Regions from separate parts of the Vibrio sp. 1978 genome, predicted to be linked through region 1. Evidence: predicted binding sites of a transcription regulator. Region 1 holds the regulator's gene; the other holds the start of a gene.

Region 1 (3,457 bases):
GTGCGTCCTGTTACTAATATGATACCAATATCCGATTGGCTACGTAACTCACGAGTAAGCATCAGGCCGTCTTCACCAGGCAGGTTAATATCCAGCATGATCAGGTCTACATCGCCCGCTTGCAAAACTTCACGCATTTCTGCGCCACTCTCTGCTTCGCTGACTTGGTAGCCCTCATTTTGGAAATATCCCGCAAGCTTACTACGAGTTACAACATCATCTTCTACGACTAATACGTGATAGCTCATTTACACCACTTTTCTGTCTTCTTATTATCCAAGACGTATTCTATTCATAACTAGTAACATTTCTAGTCATAGATACATTAAAACGCAAGATTTAGCGTTTTTATTGATTCAAAACAAGCTTGCCCATTGCTATTAATAAACGGTCATTTTTGACCATAAAACATAACAATTATAGTTACTGCTATTCATTTTAATTGATTACACTTAGGGGATATCCCTAATTGACTTTGTGATGCATGACTTGAAGCATCATTCAGGAGCCCAAAATGCAAGAAGTGAAAGCTTTTAATGAAAAACGCGCTGAAATTTACTGGTGGTTTTCGAGCTTGTTCGCAAAAGAACTAACAGAGAAAGAATTGGAAGCCTATCACAGTGTTGAAATTCGCAGTTTTCTCGCAGGTTTAGGTGAAAATGAGTCGCTGAAACCAGCTGTTGATAGCCTAGTTGATGCATTGAATCGGTTACAAGATCGTGAAGATGCACAACTAGAGCTTGCAGCTGACTTTTGTGAACTGTTTTTGAAGACAGAAAAATACGGCGCTCTTCCTTACGCATCCATGTACATTGGTGAATCAGGTTTACTGAATGACAAGCCAGCTGAGGAAATGGAAAAGTTGATGGCTGAATTTGGCGTTCAAGTAGACGAAAACCTAAAGGAACCTGCGGATCACTTAGCCGTTGAGCTCGACTTTCTCGGGAACATGATTATCCGCTCAAACGAGCTTGAACAAGAAAAACACATGGAAGAAGCCTTCGTTAAACAAAACGACTTTATCCAGCAACAATTGATGTCTTGGTTACCTCAGTTTTCAGACAAATGTAAAAAATTCGACGAATTTGGATTTTACTCGAGTGTCGCGAAACTATTAGTTGCATTTTGTAAACTAGACAGCGCCTACCTTCTTGGTGAATAATTGCCGCCTATTTTTAGGGAGCCTGCCTATCGGGCTTCCTGTATGCCTGAAAGTGACCAATTGTAAGTAACTTGGGTATAATATTCGTTTGCCTTAACTTAGCGCAAAGACGCTTGGTTATTTAGCAGTCAAAATGTGACTTCAAATACACAAATCTCTTGCTGAAAACATTGCTAGTCAGTCCACATAGGGCTAAAATGTGAGCGCAAACGATTAAATATGATTTATATGTAAACCGCTGAAATATAGCGGTTTTTGTGTTTTCTTAACAGGTTGATGGCAATTTCTCATCAGATAGAAAAAAGATAAAATTCATCGACCGATGCTGCTACGCACCCTTTTGTCGCACTTGGATCAACCGCTGCCGAGACACTTAGCGCCAATTTTAGATTGCTAGGTGTGAAACCATTAGAGCATCAGGTACATCCAATACGACATATTTCAGTAGCTCGATACAGGACACCATTTATGGCCACGATAAAAGACGTTGCTCGCTTAGCCGGCGTTTCCACTACGACAGTTTCGCACGTTATCAATAAAACGCGTTTCGTTGCAGAAGCAACGCAAGAAAAAGTAATGAAAGCCGTTGACGAGCTGAATTACGCGCCAAGTGCCGTTGCACGCAGCCTAAAATGCAACTCAACTCGTACGATTGGCATGTTAGTAACTCAATCAACTAACCTATTTTTCTCAGAAGTGATTGATGGCGTTGAGAGCTACTGTTACCGCCAAGGCTATACTCTGATTTTATGTAACACAGGCGGGATTTACGAAAAACAACGCGATTACATTCGTATGCTGGCTGAAAAGCGCGTTGATGGCATCCTAGTGATGTGTTCTGACTTAACCGAAGAACTAAAAGAGATGCTTGACCGTCATGCGGACATTCCTAAAGTGGTCATGGATTGGGGCCCAGAGAGCTCACAAGCAGACAAGATCATGGATAACTCAGAAGAAGGTGGCTACATTGCAACCAAACATCTGATTGACAATGGCCATACGGATATCGCTTGTCTAAGCGGTCATTTTGAAAAGCTTGCTTGCCAAGAGCGCATTGCAGGTTTCCGTCGCGCAATGAGCGAAGCGAACCTAGCTGTAAATGAAGACTGGATCCTTGAAGGTAACTTTGAATGTGATACGGCCGTATTAGTTGCAGATAAAATTACCGCAATGGACAAGCGCCCGACGGCGGTATTCTGTTTTAACGACACAATGGCTCTAGGCCTAATGAGCCGCTTGCAACAAAACGGGATCAAAATTCCTGAAGATATTTCAGTGATCGGCTACGACAACATCGAGCTTGCAGAATACTTCTCTCCACCGCTAACGACTATCCACCAACCTAAACGTCGTGTTGGTAAAAATGCATTCGAAATTCTACTTGAGCGTATCAAAGATAAAGAACACGAAAAACGAATTTTCGAAATGCAACCTGAGCTTGTAATTCGAAATACTGTGAAAAAAATGAACTAAATTTTACTGTATTTAACCGTGTTAAATAAGCGCTCTACAGGGGCGCTTATTTTTTTGGAAAAATTAAGCATTCTCTAATACTTCACACCGCTCTAATAACAATTGACTAACGTTAACTCCCTGTTTTATATAAATGTAATATATATTAAGAACTCCTTTTCAAAGGCCAATTTGCACCTTTCCATATGCAAAATAGAGCATTCAATCTATCATTTTTATTGAACCAAAATCACATTTTTAACGCTAAACCGTGATGTTAATTCAATATAAGAAGTATGCTCATTGTGTCACGCACAGGGCAAACCATTCGAAAGAGTGGGACGCAAAGCCTCCGGCCTGAACCATATTACGATATGGAAGGTAGCGGGGTTACCGATGGCAAGTGTGTAAGCAATGACTTTACTCTGTAATGACATTGTTTTTACGCATGTTTGCTACTCTCTCGGACCTGACTTTTGGTGGCGTAATATTAATTACACCGAGATAACAAAACATGGATAAACCGATACTCAAAGACTCTATGAAGCTATTTGAGGCACTTGGTAATATCAAGTCGCGCTCAATGTTTGGTGGCTTCGGACTATTCGCTGATGAAACAATGTTTGCACTAGTGGTAAACAATCAGCTTCATATCAGAGCAGACCAAAAAACTTCATCTGACTTCGAGAAACAAGGGCTAAAGCCTTACGTTTATAAAAAACGTGGCTTCCCAGTCGTTACAAAGTACTACGCTATTTCCAGCGATTTATGGGAATCAAGCGAACGCTTAATCGAAGTAGCGAATCAATCATTGAAAAAGGCAAAGCTTGAGAAAGAACAGCA
Region 2 (3,457 bases), on a different contig from region 1:
TGCGCTTCTCGTTCATCAAGTATTTTTTTACTGGTCGGCATGTACTGGGTAAGCGCGGAGGTTTCTTTTGCTTGCTTATGTTTCACGAACAAAGTTTCGGAAAGATTTTTACTGACGTCTTCAGACATAGGAAGAACCCTAGGCTATTAGCATGATTTAATATCATAATAAAAAAAATGCCCCTATAAAGGGGCATTTCTCAATATTCTTTAACCGCGCTTATTTTTGCTTGCGGTTTACTGGCTCAGCATACTGGATTGACATATCCCAAGGCTGCTCGATCCAAGTGTCTTGAGCAATATCTACAACGTAATCATCCAGCAGCTCTTTGCCTGATGGTTTCGCACACACAGCGATCATTTTCGCTTTTGGATACATCTCACGTAGTTTGCGCGCTGTATCACCACTGTCTACTAGGTCTTCAACGATTAGGTAACCTTCGCCATCACCTTCAGGTGCTTTTAGTACCGTCATATCGCGCTGATGATCATGGTCGTAGCTTGAAATACAGATTGTATCAACGTAACGAATACCCAGTTCACGAGCCAAAATAGCGCCAGGAACCAAACCGCCGCGGCTTACCGCCCAAATTCCTTTCCATTGCTCAGCTGGCATTTGTTTCTCAGCCAGTTCACGGCAGTAAGTCTGCATTGCATCCCAAGTGATAATGAATTTTTTACTCATTGTAATAACCTAATAATTTGAAAATATGCATCCTCAAAATCTAGCGAAGTCACTCAAAAGCGGAATGCTCACTAACTTCTCCAAAATGTTTGGAGACGAGGATTTCAAGCTGCGCAAACGATTATTCTACCGAAACACACCGCTAATACCAACGGTGATATCAAAATTCTCTGCCTATTCCGCAGAAAAACCGTCTTCTGTGAACAACGTAAAAAAAGAAAAAGCCAGCGTGAATAAATCCACACTGGCTTTTTGCTCGAGAAATTAACCGACGAGGTATTTAACGATGAAGATGGCTGACATCACCCATACACTCATCGACACTTCACGGCCCTTACCGCTGAATAACTTGATCGCCGCGTATGCGATAAAGCCTAACGTGATACCTTCTGCAATCGAGAATGTTAGCGGCATAACTAAACAAGTCACAACAACTGGGGACGCTTCAGTTAGGTCACGCCAATCAATGCTTACTAGCCCAGACAGCATCAAGATCGCCACATAGAATAGCGCACCTGACGTTGCATAAGCAGGGATCATACCCGCAAGTGGTGAGAACAATAGAGCAAGTAGGAAGAGTACACCAACAACCACGGCTGTTAGACCAGTACGCCCACCCGCAGCCACACCAGAAACGCTTTCAATATAAGATGTCGTGTTGGAGGTACCAAGTAATGCACCTACTGACGTTGCTGTTGAGTCTGCAAGTAACGCTTTGTTTAAACGAGGGATGTTGCCATTCTCATCAGTTAGACCTGCTTTTTGAGAAACGCCAACGAGCGTACCTGCGGTGTCAAATAAATCGACAAATAGGAAAGCAAATACGACGGAAATCATGCCTACTTCAAACAAACCAGAGAAATCCAGTTGCATGAAAGTTGGCGCAATGCTTGGTGGCGTTGACATAATACCGCCCCACTGCACATCACCAAATAGAAGACCGAGCGCTGTAACGCCAAGAATGGCGATCATCACCGCACCTTTCACACCACGGTGAACCAGTGCAATCGTAAGAAAGAAGCCAATCGCGGCCAATACAGATGGCAATGATGTGATCTCTCCCATAGAAACTAATGTCGCTGGGTTATCAACGACGATACCTGCATTTTTTAATGCGATAAACGCTAAGAAAAGACCAATACCAGCTGAAATACCTGTTCGTAGAGAATGCGGGATCGAGTTAATAATCCACTCACGGATCTTAAATACGCTTAAAAGAATGAACAGAAGGCCAGAAACAAATACAGCCGCTAACGCAACTTGCCACGTATAACCCATTCCCAATACAACAGAGTAAGTGAAAAATGCGTTCAGGCCCATTCCTGGTGCCTGTGCGATTGGGTAATTCGCAACAAATCCCATAATAAAACAGCCGATTGCGGCAGCAAGACAAGTCGCGACAAAAATGGCACCACGGTCCATACCGGTATCCGACAGGATCGCTGGGTTTACAAAAATAATGTAAGCCATAGTTAGGAAGGTCGTAACACCTGCAATGATCTCAGTACGCACATTTGTGCCATTTTCACTGAGTTTAAAAAGCCTCTCGAGCATGATCGAATCCTGTAAAGGTAAAAAAGTAAACGGTTGCGTAATCGATTGGCAGGAATTATAAAGTTATCAAATAGCAAATTCTAGATAGAATCTTCACTCTAATGCGTTTTTTTTCTTTGGATATGAAACACATTCTCTAACCTATCAAAGTAGGCAAAGGAATATATTCTTACAAAACAATAGGTAACCTAGATAACACAGTTCCCTAAAAGAGAATAAAAACTGAGCAATGTACTAAACTTTCAGATGAAAAAGACCCATTTTTAACATGGTATCTAACAGATTTGATGGAAAAGTCGATAAAACCGAAGAATGGGGAATAGAAGAAGGCTTTGATCGCAATAAGTGAGTCAGGAAGAGAAAATAGAGATAAAAAAACGCCACCCAATTTGGGTGGCGGTGAATCATGTCAGCACTATCACTGAAAAAAAATTCCAATTTATAGGGGTGAACAAACTGTTCGAGTCACATGCGTTGACTTCACTTAGTAGCCAAAGCTTGTTGGGTATACAAAGTTACCGGTGTAAACAGACTTGCTATTCCAGAACATTGTACTTGGTAAACCTTTCATAACTATCACCTTTTAAATCAATTAAACATTCGTTGATTTCTCGGTTCCTTGGAGGCGATAAAACGGACTCATCCTTTGAGCATTTCATTCTTCTCTCAGAAGCTGGTTACAAATATACCACCAAGAAATTTAATTACAAGCATTTTAGTGATTGGAATCACAAAAAATACATAAATTGACCTTTATTAAAGTTTATATGTAATTAAATTACAATTTTATGAATTAAAAAATAAAGCCACTTTCAGAATGTATGATAGAGAACACATAGTGCTTGTTATTGTATTCACAAACTGTGACAGTTCTGAGAGAAATCCTTGTGATCGCGACTACTCGTACTCCTTATCTGGTGGTATGCTAACGGCAATTTGAAGGCCAAATCGTCTAGCATTTAATGCTACCTTGACAACATTTTTACGGTATATATTTGGCAAAGCACATCAAAAGGAGTCCTCCGTGTCTGAGTTCCATTCTGAGATCAGTACCTTATCACCTGCTCCACTTTGGCAGTTTTTCGATAAGATTTGTTCTATCCCTCATCCATCGAAACATGAAGAAGCATTAGCACAGTACATTATCAACTGGGCAACAGAGCAAGGCTTTGACGTTCGCCGTGATCCAACCGGTAACGTGTTCATCAAAAAGCCCGCG

What was found. Region 1 encodes PurR, which represses purine synthesis genes. Its sites were predicted from a motif close to TNANGNAAACGTTTNCNTNA; they were not measured.
Region 2: the regulator PurR is predicted to act here: its motif matches at 2,260-2,279, upstream of R8N49_RS18840 (NCS2 family permease).

Annotation. Positions count from the first base shown of each region.
Region 1 is NZ_JAWPOP010000003.1:319,513-322,969, forward strand. Features, by position in the region: gene torR (two-component system response regulator TorR) at 1-248, opposite strand, end outside; gene torD (molecular chaperone TorD) at 515-1,162, shown strand; gene purR (HTH-type transcriptional repressor PurR) at 1,631-2,635, shown strand; cyclic di-GMP riboswitch class I at 2,923-3,012, shown strand; gene R8N49_RS05215 (TfoX/Sxy family DNA transformation protein) at 3,129-3,457, shown strand, end outside.
Region 2 is NZ_JAWPOP010000022.1:63,739-67,195, forward strand. Features, by position in the region: gene frsA (esterase FrsA) at 1-128, opposite strand, end outside; gene tet(34) (oxytetracycline resistance phosphoribosyltransferase domain-containing protein Tet(34)) at 220-684, opposite strand; gene R8N49_RS18840 (NCS2 family permease) at 949-2,238, opposite strand; gene R8N49_RS18845 (aminoacyl-histidine dipeptidase) at 3,263-3,457, shown strand, end outside.